Linked DNA regions of Haloferula helveola. The protein of the gene in region 1 binds, or shares a complex with, the protein of each later gene. Links are inferred from orthologs where the notes say so. Each region holds a gene or a part of one and is shown in the gene's direction. Other genes may lie near its edges.

The links.
Region 2: the proteins of smc (region 1) and HAHE_RS21265 are in contact, whole or in part, in a crystal structure (PDB 3ZGX), measured with the Bacillus subtilis proteins. The link is inferred for Haloferula helveola from one-to-one orthologs.

Annotation. Positions count from the first base shown.
Region 1 is NZ_AP024702.1:4,083,452-4,092,316, forward strand. Bases 2,648-6,972 are described here. They hold smc (chromosome segregation protein SMC), read left to right. Parts: upstream 2,648-2,992; coding sequence 2,993-6,772; downstream 6,773-6,972. Other genes in these bases: HAHE_RS15375 (Ldh family oxidoreductase), read right to left, coding at 2,648-2,656. Also shown: HAHE_RS15365 (arylsulfatase), read right to left, coding at 1-815; HAHE_RS15370 (hypothetical protein), read left to right, coding at 913-1,479; more of HAHE_RS15375, read right to left, coding at 1,580-2,647; HAHE_RS15385 (pyrimidine/purine nucleoside phosphorylase), read right to left, coding at 7,108-7,419; HAHE_RS15390 (DEAD/DEAH box helicase), read left to right, coding at 7,518-8,865. UniProt on the Bacillus subtilis protein: Required for chromosome condensation and partitioning.
Region 2 is NZ_AP024702.1:5,564,945-5,567,732, forward strand. It holds HAHE_RS21265 (segregation and condensation protein A), read left to right. Parts: upstream 1-898; coding sequence 899-1,678; downstream 1,679-2,788. Other genes in the region: HAHE_RS21260 (hypothetical protein), read right to left, coding at 1-798; infA (translation initiation factor IF-1), read right to left, coding at 1,696-2,013; rplM (50S ribosomal protein L13), read left to right, coding at 2,311-2,742; rpsI (30S ribosomal protein S9), read left to right, coding at 2,766-2,788. UniProt on the Bacillus subtilis protein: Participates in chromosomal partition during cell division. May act via the formation of a condensin-like complex containing Smc and ScpB that pull DNA away from mid-cell into both cell halves.

The DNA of each region.
Region 1 (8,865 bases):
ATCATGAAGTCGGCGTAGTCGCTGAGTCCCGATTTCCCCTTCCACTTTTCGGACGGAACGATGGGCGTGTGCGGGCTGGTGAGCGGCAGGTAGAGGAAGAACGGCTTCTTCGCTTCCGCGCACTTGCCGATGAAGGCGCGGGACTCGCGGGCGAAGTCGGCGAGGCAGGCCGAGGCTTCGAAATCGGCCAGCGCGGCGCCCGGGCGGTTGGGGACGAGGAAGGCTTTGGTCAGGGTCGGCGTGCCGACGGGGACGTCGTCGCGCAGGTAGAGGTAGGGCGGCATGTCGAGCGATGCCGGGAACAGGAAGTTGTGGGTGAAGCCGCGGGCCAGCGGGCCGTTGTCGACCTTCTTCGAGTAGTCGAGATCCCAGCCGCCGCCTTTGGTCGGTCCAGAGTCCGCCTTGCGGGGCTTGTCGAGTTTGTGCCATCCGAGCCCGAGGTGCCACTTGCCGATCACGCTGCTGGTGTAGCCGGCCTCGCCGAGGATGCCCGCGATGGTCGGCGTGTCGGCGTCGATGAGGGCGGGGGAGGTGCCGTTAAGGACGCCCTTCTTCATCCGCGAGCGCCAGTTGTAGCGGCCGGTGACGATCGAGTAGCGGGTCGGCGTGCAGACGGCGGAAGTCGTGTGGGCATCGGTGAAACGCATCCCCTCGGTGGCGATCCGGTCAATGTGGGGAGTGGCGATTTTGCCGCCGTAGCAGGCCGGGTCACCCCAGCCCATGTCGTCGGCAAGGATGAAGATCAGATTGGGCGGAGCATCCGCGGCGCGGAGGCAGGGGAGGACGAGCAGGGCGAGCAGGAGACGGAGCTTCATCGGGAGGATAGGAGACGTGGAGCGGTTCGAGATTCTTGCGCCTGATCCCGTTTCCGGCGTCTTGACGGGACCGGTCCGGAAGGTGGAATCTGGGAACATGAGAACCGGGCTTCTGGCGATAGTGACGACCTTGCTTTTGGTTGGCTGCGATCGTGAACCGGAGGAACGGGAAGCGGATGGGTCCGGCAATGCGCCGCCGCCTCACGAAGGGCGCCCCGTTTCCGCGGATGCGGATGGTGGTGAGGCGGTGACCGATGCCTCCCCGAAGATCCGTGTGCGTCCGCCGGCCGACGCGAAGCCTCGTTCGGGCAAGCCGGTGGAGGGCAGCCCGGGGTTCGTGCACAGTCCTTACACGGGTGAGGCGGTCGACATTCGGGGAGTGCTTCCCGGGACCGATATACTGGATCCGACCACGCCCGATCGAAGACTGATCCGGATTGCCGAAGGAGAGCAAGTGGTGGCGAGGCCGGCGCCAGGAAAGCCGGGCTTCGTGTTTTCTCCTTACGGCAACAGGCTCGTCGACGTGCGGGGCATCCCGGCAGGGACGCTGGTCGCTGATCCGGAATACCCGACTTCGGAGAAGAAGTATTTCCGCGTGCCGACCCCGTGGATGAGCGAAGAGGAAATCACGATCGAGCCCGGATCGCCGGGCATCGACATGTGAAGAGCGGCCTGTGGGGAGCGAGTCGCCCCCCCGCGTCGCAACGGTCAGGGTACGGGAAAGCTCGTGAGATTGCGGGACGGGGGCGTCCCGCCTCCCAGTCTCACACCGGCTCGAGTCCGGCGTGGCCGATCTCGTCGGCGAGTTCGTTGAACTCGGCGACTTCGGCGGCGGTAAAGTGAAGCCCGCCGGCTTCGTCCGAGCGCTTGCGGGCTTCGGCCTCGAACTGGCCGGGGAGGATGCATCCTTCGTTGCCGTGGCCGAAGATGTCGGCGAGGACTTCCTTGAGGTTTGCCATCTGGTCGCGGCCGTTGGCGAAGGCATTGCCCGAGACGGCGTCGGGATGGATGACCTGGAAGTAGAACGCGGTGGTGGTTTTCTCTCCTTCAGGTGCCTGCGAGGCGCGACCACGGAGCGTCGGCAGCGAGCCACCGATCAACGCTCCGTAAACTTCGTTGAGCAGGCACATCGCGTAGCCCTTGTGGGCGCCGAAGGGCAGCAACGCGGCGACCTCGTTGGGGTTGGTCGTCGGGTTCCCGTCCTTGTCGACCGCGGCATTCGGTGGAAGCTCCTTGCCCTCGCGCTTGAGTGCCTGCACCCGGCCCATCGCGACCACCGAGGTGGCCCAGTCGCTGACCAGCGGGAAACCTACGGCATCCGTCGTAGGAAAGCCCCACGAGTGCGGGTTGGTGCCGAGCGTCGGAAACTTGCCGCCGAAGGGGACGACCTCGGCCAGAGCCGAGGTGCAGTTGGTGTAGGCGATGTAGCCGCGCTCGGCTGCTTCCATCACGTAGCCACCGCCCCAAAGGTAGTGGAAGGCGTTGTCGACCGAGACTTGGCCGATGCCGTAGCGGTCGGCCAGTTCGATGCAGCGGTCGATGGCGCGGTAGGCGACCGACTGGCCGAGCTTGCGGTTGGCGTTCCAGACCTCCGAGCCCTCGAACTTCGACGGGACGACCTCGATCTCGGCGCCCGGCACGCAGCCGCCGGTGGCCGAGCCGAACAGGTGGTCGAGGTGCAGTGCCTTGAGCGCGTGGTGGGTGCGGATGCCGTGGCGGGCCGCTTCGGCGGCAAGTTTGGCACCTTCGGCGGCTTCCTCGGCGGAGAACCCGCGGGCTTGATAGGCGGCGGAAACGAGGCGGTCGTGGGCTTCGCGGGAAACGGTCAGGAAATCGGACATGGCTTGCTGAGGGAGATCCAAGCGAAGTTGTATGACAAATCAAGAGGGAAGTGGGTGCACGCTGATGCTTCGACTTTAGTCAGCTTTTTGGCCGCTCCACTCCATGGGGGCGGACTGAAGTCCGCGCACCATTTTCGGTGGCAATCCCGTGGCTCCTGCATAATGGTTTAGAATCCTTAAGAATCACCAAGCACTACATGATGTAGTCAAATTAAACAAGTGGCACCATATATAGAGTTTTTCTCGGAGTGAGCTTTTCCAAGCGGCGAATTCTCCTACGCTCACCCTGCTCGGAATCCCTCCCGGGCACCTGAATCCCGAAACCTCAACCTGTCGATGTATCTCAAATCCCTGGATATCCACGGCTTCAAGTCCTTCGCGGACAAGACGCGCTTTGAATTTCACGAAGGTGTGACCGGCATTGTCGGTCCCAACGGCTGCGGCAAATCGAACGTGGTCGACGCCATCCGCTGGGTGCTCGGCGAGACTTCCGCCAAGGCGCTGCGTGGCGGTGAGATGGCCGACGTCATTTTCAACGGCACCGAACGCCGCAAGCCGCTCGGCATGGCCGAGGTGACGCTGACGATGGCCGACTGCGAGGACTCGCTCGGGGTCGACTACAACGAGGTCGGCATCACCCGACGGGTGTTCCGCGACGGCAAGTCGGAGTACCGGATTAACGGCACGCTATGCCGCCTGAAGGACATCCACAACCTGTTCATGGATACCGGGATCGGTCGCACGGCCTACTCGATCATGGCGCAGGGTCAGATCGACCAGATCCTTTCGTCGAAGCCCGAGGAACGCCGGGCGGTGTTCGAGGAAGCGGCGGGGATCACCAAATACAAGCGCGAGAAGAAGGACGCGCTGCGGAAGCTCGAGTACACCGAGGCGAACCTGCTGCGGGTCAGCGACGTGCTCGCCGAGCAGGAGCGCCGGATGAATTCGCTCAAGCGGCAGGTCTCGAAGGCGCGACGTTACCAAACGCTCGCGGCCGACGTGCGGATCCTCGACACGCACCTCGCCCACAAGCGCTTTGTCGAACTCGGAGCAGAGTGCGAGGAACTCCGGACCTCGATCCGTTCGCTTGAGGCGACCGAGGCGGATCTCGAGCACAAGATGGAGCCGAAGGAGGAGGCGGTGGCCGATGCCCGTCTCGCGGCTCGGAATTTCGAAGGCGAACTGGCCGAGCTTCGCCAGGAGCTCAATGAGCACCGCAACTCGCTGGCGAGCGCCGAGGGTCGGATGGCCTTCAACAACGAGCGCCGCTCGGAGCTGGAAGGCCGGATCGGCCAGAACCGCGACGAGATCGAGGCCACCCGCGAGAAGCTTCAGAAGCAGGAGTTCGATTTCACCGCCGCCAACGAGGCGCTGGAACAACTGGCCCGCCGGATCGCTGAAATGGAGATCCAGCTTCAGGACCAGGAAGAGCGGACTTCGGTGGCCCGTGCCGAGCGCGAGCAGATCGAGAACAAGCTCCGCGACGCCCGCAACGAGGCGAACCGTACACAGACGATCATCGCTTCGATGCAGGCGAAGATCGAAAGCTCGATGGCGCAGCTCGAAACCAGCCGCGAGCGCGCGCGTCAACTCGCCGAGGAAGAGGAGCGGTTGAATCTCGAGCTCGACGAGGCCGGCGCGCAGGCGGAGGAGATTTCCACGCGGCTTGAGGAGCACGCTTCCCGCTCGGCCGAGCTGGAGGAGGCCTTCCAGAAGTCGGAGCGCCAGTTCCAGCACAATCGCGGCGATCTCGATGCGGCCCGATCGGCCGCTGCCGAGGCCCACCGGACTCTGGCTCAACGTTCCTCACGTCTTGATGTGCTGCGGCAGCTGGTTGCCAGTGGCGAAGGTTTCGAGGCCGGCACGCGCAAGGTGCTCGACGGGCTCGACGAGCCGGATCGTTTCAAGCCGGGCATCCACGGGGTGCTGGCGGGCTTCATTGAGGCCGACCCGGACTGTGCCCGTGCCATCGAGGCCGCACTCGGCAGTCATTTGCAGGCGGTGCTGGTCTCCGACGAAGCCTTGGCCGAGTCGCTGATCGCGCGTCTGACCGAGAAGAAGCTCGGCCATGCGGCGGTGCTTCCGCAGAGCTTCGTCGGCAGTTCGAACGGCACTCAGATGGAGTCGCTTCCGGACGGTGCCGTGGCGTGGGCTCTCGACAAGGTGAAGGTCGACGAGAAGGTCCGCAGCGTGGTCGAGCGCCTGCTTGAGCGCGTGCTGATCGTCAACGATCTGGCGACCGCGATGAAGCTTCGGGGCGATCAGCCGGGAGTGGCCCTCGTGACGCTCTCGGGCGAGTTGGTCGGCGCCGAGGGCGTGGTCAGCGGCGGTGCTGCTGGCGAAGGAAACGTCTCGGTGCTCGAGCGCCAGAATGAGGTCCGCGAACTCGAAGCCGAAGTCGCCCAGCTCGCGGAAGCCGAAGAAGCGGCGAAGGCCCGCGTGACGCATCTCGAAGGCGAACTGGTCCGGCTCCAGGAGGAGTTGGAAACCAGCCGTGACCGGATGCAGCGCCACAAGGTCGAGCTTTCTACGCTGGAAGGTCAGCAGACGCTGGCACGTCGCGAGTTGGAAAGCGTGGAGAGCAAGCTGGAGAATGTCCGCTGGGAGCGTGGCGAACTCGAAGGTCGCGAGCAGGCGGCGGTCGAGGGCCGCAGTTCGATGGAGAGCGAGTTGCAGGCCGCCCGCGAACGACTGGAAGCCTGCGAGGCCGATCAAAGCCGCCTGAACAGCGAGCTTGAAGGTTCACGCCGCTGCGAGGCCGAGCTTTCCGAGTCGCTGAACGAGATGCGCACGGCTCTGGCCGTCGAGCGTCGGGCCAAGGAAGCGCAGGAAGCCCAGCAGCAGCCGATGGAGGCCCGCCTTGCCGAGCTCCGCGAGATCGCGGTGCGCCGTGAGACGGAGATCGAGGCTTTCCTGCAGCGCATCGAAGGCGCCAGCTCCGAGAACAACCAGCTTGCCGAGGAGGTCGAGACCCACCAGTTGGAGATCCAGGACCTTGAGGCCGAACTCGAGTCGCGCTCGGGTCGTCGCAACGAACTGCTCGAAGCGATCGAGGAAGCCGAGTCGGCGCTGTCGAGCGCGCGCAAGGAACTCTCGAAAGCATCCGAGCAACGTGGACGCGAGGAGGTGGCCGTGACCAAGGTCGAGCTCCGCTTGGAGAACCTCGTGAACTCGATTCTCGAGCGCCACAATGTCGAGTTGGCGAACTTCGAGCCCGACGCCCACGCGCTGCTTGCCTGCATCGATTCGCAGAAGAAGGGCGGCGGCAAGGGACGGGCGCGTATCGTGGAGTCCTCCGAGGACAGCGAGGAGGACGAGGACGAAAACGCACCGGTGATGGTGGTCGACGCTACCGATGACGACATCGAGTTGCCACCCGCGCTGGAAGGCGAGCCCGACTGGGAGTTCGTCGAAGGCTGCGTCGGTGACCTCAAGCGCCGCCTTGATTCGATGGGCCCGGTGAACCTCGATGCGATCGAGGAGTTCGAGGAACTCGAGGAGCGCCACAACGACGTCCGCAACAACTACGAAGACCTCGTTTCCTCGAAGGAGGAGCTTCTTCAGGTCATCGAGCGGATCAACGAGGAGACCCAGCGCCGCTTCGCCGAAACCTTTGCCCAGGTCCGGAAGAACTTCCGAGACATGTTCAAGGAACTCTTCGGAGAAAAGGGCAAGGCGGACCTCGAATTGCTCGACGAGAGCGACCCGCTGGAGTCGGGGATCGAGGTCATCGCCAAGCCGCCCGGTAAGAAGCTTCAGTCGATCGCGCTGCTCTCCGGTGGTGAGCGCTCGATGACGGCCGTCGCGCTGCTGTTCTCGATCTACATGATCAAGCCGAGTCCGTTCTGCGTGCTCGACGAGCTCGACGCGCCGCTCGACGAGTCGAACATCGGCCGCTTCGTCAAGGTGCTCGACCGCTTCGTCGACCGCTCGCAGTTCATCATCGTGACCCACTCGAAGCGCACCATGAGCCGTGCCGACGTGATGTATGGCGTGACGATGGAGGAGTTCGGGGTGTCGAAGCCGGTCGGTATGCGGCTTACGGCTGCCGGCGGAGACGACAAGACCGAAGCCAAGAGCGCGGCGCAGAAGGCGGCCCTCAGGCTGGATGCCTGAGGAACGTCGAACATCGAACGCCCAACATCGAAGGACGAACGTTAGACAATTTCCGACAGGAGAGGGAAGGGGGGCGGTGGCGAAGACCCGGGTGGGTCGAGCTGCCGCCCTCCGTTTTTTCCGGATGGAGGCCGTAAACGGGGAACTACAAACCCCAATCGCGGGCCACCGGGGTTCGTTGTTCCTCCTTCAGGAGGTCGAAAGTTCCGAGGTCAAAGTGCCCTTTGCACATGGGCTGTCGCACCATCGCAACGGGTGGATTGTTCAGACTTTCGACTTTGAGACCTTCGGCTTTCCGACGTCGACAACCGCTCAGGCAACACCATTCGGATCGGTCAGAGGAAACTGCAGACGTAGTGGCAGGGCTCGCCCTCGACGGTGATGGTGAAGCCGGAGTTGGCGGGGACGTTGAAGGATCCTCCCTCGGCGATTGAGATGGAGGCGTCGGTGCCGTCGATGACATGCTCGCATGCGCCGCCGACAATCTCCATCAGCTCGGCGGCTTCGGTGCCGAAGTGATAGCTGCCCGGAAGGATCACCCCGAGCGTCTTGCGGGCGCCGTCGGCGGTGATGATGGTGTGGGAGATGACCTTGCCGTCGAAGTAGACGTTGGCCTTGGCGGTCGCGGTGACGTTCTGGAATTCCATACAGCTTGGCTACTCCGCGGCGCGGTCGGCGGTCAATCGACGGCCGTGTCGCCCCGCCGCTTTTCTTTTCCGGAATCGACCCCCATGGTCGCCCGCCGATGGCCACCCTTGACCCCCGGAATGTCGCGAACCCCGCCTCGAACGACGAGATCCTCGGGGCGTTTCTCGACTACGTGATCGAGTCGGGAATCGAGCCATACGGGCATCAGGAGGAAGCGATCCTCGAGCTTTTCGCGGGGAAGAACGTGATCCTGAACACACCCACCGGCTCGGGAAAATCGCTGGTGGCGCTGGCATTGCAGTTCCGGGCGGTTTGCCAAGGGCGGCGGTCGTACTACACGGTTCCCATCAAGGCGCTGGCGAATGAGAAGTTCCTCTCGCTGTGCAAGGTCTTCGGGCCGGAGAAGGTCGGGATGATCACGGGCGACGCAACCGTCAACCCGTCGGCGCCGGTCATCTGCTGCACGGCGGAGATCCTTTCGAATCTCGCCCTGAGGGAGGGCGGGAAGGCACAGGTGGACGACGTTATCATGGACGAGTTCCACTACTACTCCGACAAGGAGCGTGGCGTGGCGTGGCAGGTTCCCTTGCTGACCTTGCCCCAGGCACGGTTCCTCCTGATGTCGGCGACGTTGGGTGACACGGAGTTCTTCGAGCGGGAGCTGAACGGACTCACCGGGGCGCCGACCGCATTGGTGCGTTCCGACGAGCGGCCGGTGCCTTTGGAGTTCGAATACAGCCTCACCACGCTTGAGGACCGGGTCGAGGAGCTGGTGACCGCCGGCAGGGCGCCGATCTACCTCGTCCACTTCACCCAGCTCAGTTGCGCGAAGACCGCCCAAGACCTGATGAGCCGGAATTTCTGCTCGAAGGAGGAAAAGCAGCGGATCGCGGAGGTGTTGGAGGAGGCCGACTTCAGGAGTCCTTATGGAAAGGAGATCAAGAAGCTGCTGCGCCACGGGCTGGGTATCCATCACGCGGGACTGCTGCCGAAGTATCGCGTGCTGGTGGAACGCCTCGCCCAGGAGGGCCTGCTGAAGGTAATCTGCGGCACCGACACGCTCGGGGTCGGGGTCAATGTGCCGATCCGGACCGTGCTTCTCACCCAGCTCTTCAAGTACGGCGGCGACAGTACTGGCATCCTGACCGTGCGCGACTTCAAGCAGATCTGCGGCCGGGCCGGCCGACGGGGCTTCGATGACATCGGCTACGTGGTGGCTCAGGCCCCGGCGTATGTGATTGAGAACAGGAAGGCCGAGGAGAAGGCGGCCGCCAAGGGCAAGAAGAGCAAGGCGGTCAAGAAGCGTCCGCCGGAGAAGGGGTTCGTGAATTGGGACGAGAAGACCTTCCAGCGGCTGCAGGACTCGCCGCCCGAGCGCTTGCAGTCGCAGTTCCGGATCAGCCACGGAATGCTGCTGAATGTTCTGGGCAGGGAAGACGAGGACG
Region 2 (2,788 bases), 1.5 Mb from region 1 along the record:
TACGCCATCGAACGTCACCGTGCCCTTCCCGGCTTTGAGGACGCCCTTTTCGACCACCAGCCCGTCGCGGCTGCAGAACATGACCAATTCCTGAATCTCGAAACGACGGATCCAGTTCTGGGAAAACGTTCCACCGGTAAAGCTCAGCCGCCAGCCGTTGGCGGTCCGGTTCGCCAGCAGCTTGCTTCCCGTGATCCCGCCATAAGCCCTTTCGAAATAGCCCCAGCTCAATCTGGCGTTGTTGACATCGAGACCACGCAGTTCGAATCCCGGATGATTTGCGAAAAACGCACCGGCCGCAGCGGAAGCCTCCTCTTCGGAATTCGCACCGGCCCTCAGCTCCATATCGAGCCAGTTCATCTGGATCACACCGGCCTCCCACTTCTGGGTCAGGCCGTCGAGCATCCCCATATTGAACACCAGATTCCCGGCCTCCATCGATTGGAAGAAACTCTCCGGCGTGCCGGTCGCGCCAACCCTTCGGACCATCGCCTGACCTTGGATCCGGCGGAACCCCAGAAGCTTGGCATCTGATGCCTCCACCGCCTTCTCGAACCCGCTGCGGATCTGGGTCTGGAAGGCGCCCGTGTTCACCCGCTTGACCAGATAATAGAAAAACAGCAGGCCGATAAGGGCGACGACGATCAGTACCCGGAAGGCCATCCGCAGCAGGTGGAACAGCGTGATCGACCAGCCGCCGCCGCTCGACATCGAGTGGCGAAGCTGGAACCAGAAGCCCTGGCTGGCAATCCACTGGCTCAGGCGCTGGTTGAATTCTTGGCTCTTTTCGGCTTCCATTGAGGATCTGCGGGACGCCCCGAAATAAAGCCCTGCCTTCGAGACCACGCGAGGCCAAATTTCCCTAGCGCAGCCGGACGGGATTCCGTAGCAAACGGGCGTGGAAGGCGAGGACTACAAAGTCAGGCTGGAGATCTTCGAGGGCCCCCTCGATCTCCTGCTTTACCTGATCAAGAAGGATGAGGTCGACATTCAGGAAATCTCAATCGCCCGGATCACCAGCCAGTATCTGAAGTACATCGAGACGTTCCGGATGCTGAATATCGACCTCGCGGCCGAGTTCATCGTGATGGCGGCGAATCTGATGTATCTGAAGAGCCGCACCCTCCTGCCCCGTCAGGAGCAGCCGCCGGAGGAAATGGAGGACGAGGACGATCCGCGCTGGGAATTGATCCGGCAGCTGATCGAGTACAAGAAGTTCAAGGACGCCGCCAGCCTACTCAGCCGCCGGGAACTCGAGCAGGCCGACCGTTTCGCGCTCAAGCCGGAGAAGCCGGAAACCGATCCGGAGCCACCACCCCTTGCGGAAGTCTCGATCTTTGATCTGATCCGCGCGTTCCAGAACGTCCTGAAGCGCTTCGAGGAGTCGCACGACCTCGGTGACATCGTCGACGACCGCTACACGGTTTCCGACAAGATCGAGATGCTTCTCGGACGCTTCGGCCCGGGGCAGGCAGCCCGCTTCGACAGCCTCTTCGAGGACGCCGTCACCAAGGCGGAAGTCATCGTCACCTTCCTCGCGGTGCTCGAACTGATGAAGATGAACCAGTTCGTGATCCGCCAGACCGGAGTCTTCGGCGAAATCGACATCGAACGCCGCGCATCCGGCGCGACCACCGCTGCAGAAGCGCTGGAGGCATTTACCGAGGCCCAAGCCTGAGCAGCACCCCGCCCGCTTCAGCCCAAGCGGTAAGTGATCCGCGCCTTGGTGACGTCGTAGGGCGACATCTCCATCTTCACGCGGTCACCGATGACCAGACGAATGAAGCGTTTGCGCATCTTGCCCGAAATATGGGCGAGCACCTCGTGGCCGCTCTGCAGTTCCACCCGGAATTGGGTTCCCGCCAGAACGGATGTGATGGTGCCCTCGACCTCAACCGCCTTCTCCTCATCATTCGGATCGGTTGACTTGTTCCGCCGGTCATCGTCCCTCCTGCGGCCGCGCCCGCGTCCGCCGGGTCTGCGTCCTCTGCCTCTCGGTCGTCTGCTACTCATATCAAATCGGCGAGCCGGCGCGACTGGCGCATGCTGCCGGGCGGAGAGTTGCGGATCGAAACCTGAGGATCAATGGCAAAAATTCCTTGATTCCGCCGGGAACCCGCTTCCGGGATCGTCCCGGCAGCCCGCCCGCGGGGCACCCCGCCTGCCGTCGGAAAACCTGGCCGGAAACCCCCGATTTCTCCACGGATTTCCGATTGACACCCCGGGGGGCGCTCCCTAGTTTGCCCGCCCTTCCGCGCAGGGGACCAGCTTTCGGGGTCCGGATCGCGCCGAAGCCCAGCTCGAACCATCATGAAGACTTTTTCCGCCAAGCCCGCTGACGTCGAACGCAAGTGGTATGTGATCGACGCCGCCGACAAGATTCTCGGCCAGGTTGCCGTCGAGGCCGCCCGCCTTCTGCGCGGCAAGCACAAGCCGATCTTCACGCCGCACATCGACACCGGCGACTTCGTCATCGTGATCAATGCCGACAAGGTGCGCCTTTCCGGCAACAAGGAGCGCGAGAAGATCTACACCAGCTTCAGCGGATACGTCGGCGGCCAGAAGGTCGAGACCCCGCGTATGGTCCGCAAGCGCCGTCCGGTCCTCCTCGTCGAGCGCGCCGTCCACGGCATGGTTCCCAAGACCCGCCTCGGCCGCGCCCAGATGGGCAAGCTGAAGGTCTACGCCGGTGCCGAACATCCGCACGAGGCACAGTCGCCCGAGGCCTACGAAATCGCCTGATCCCCAATTCGACTTTTTTGAACATGAGCGCAGCAGCAGCTACCCA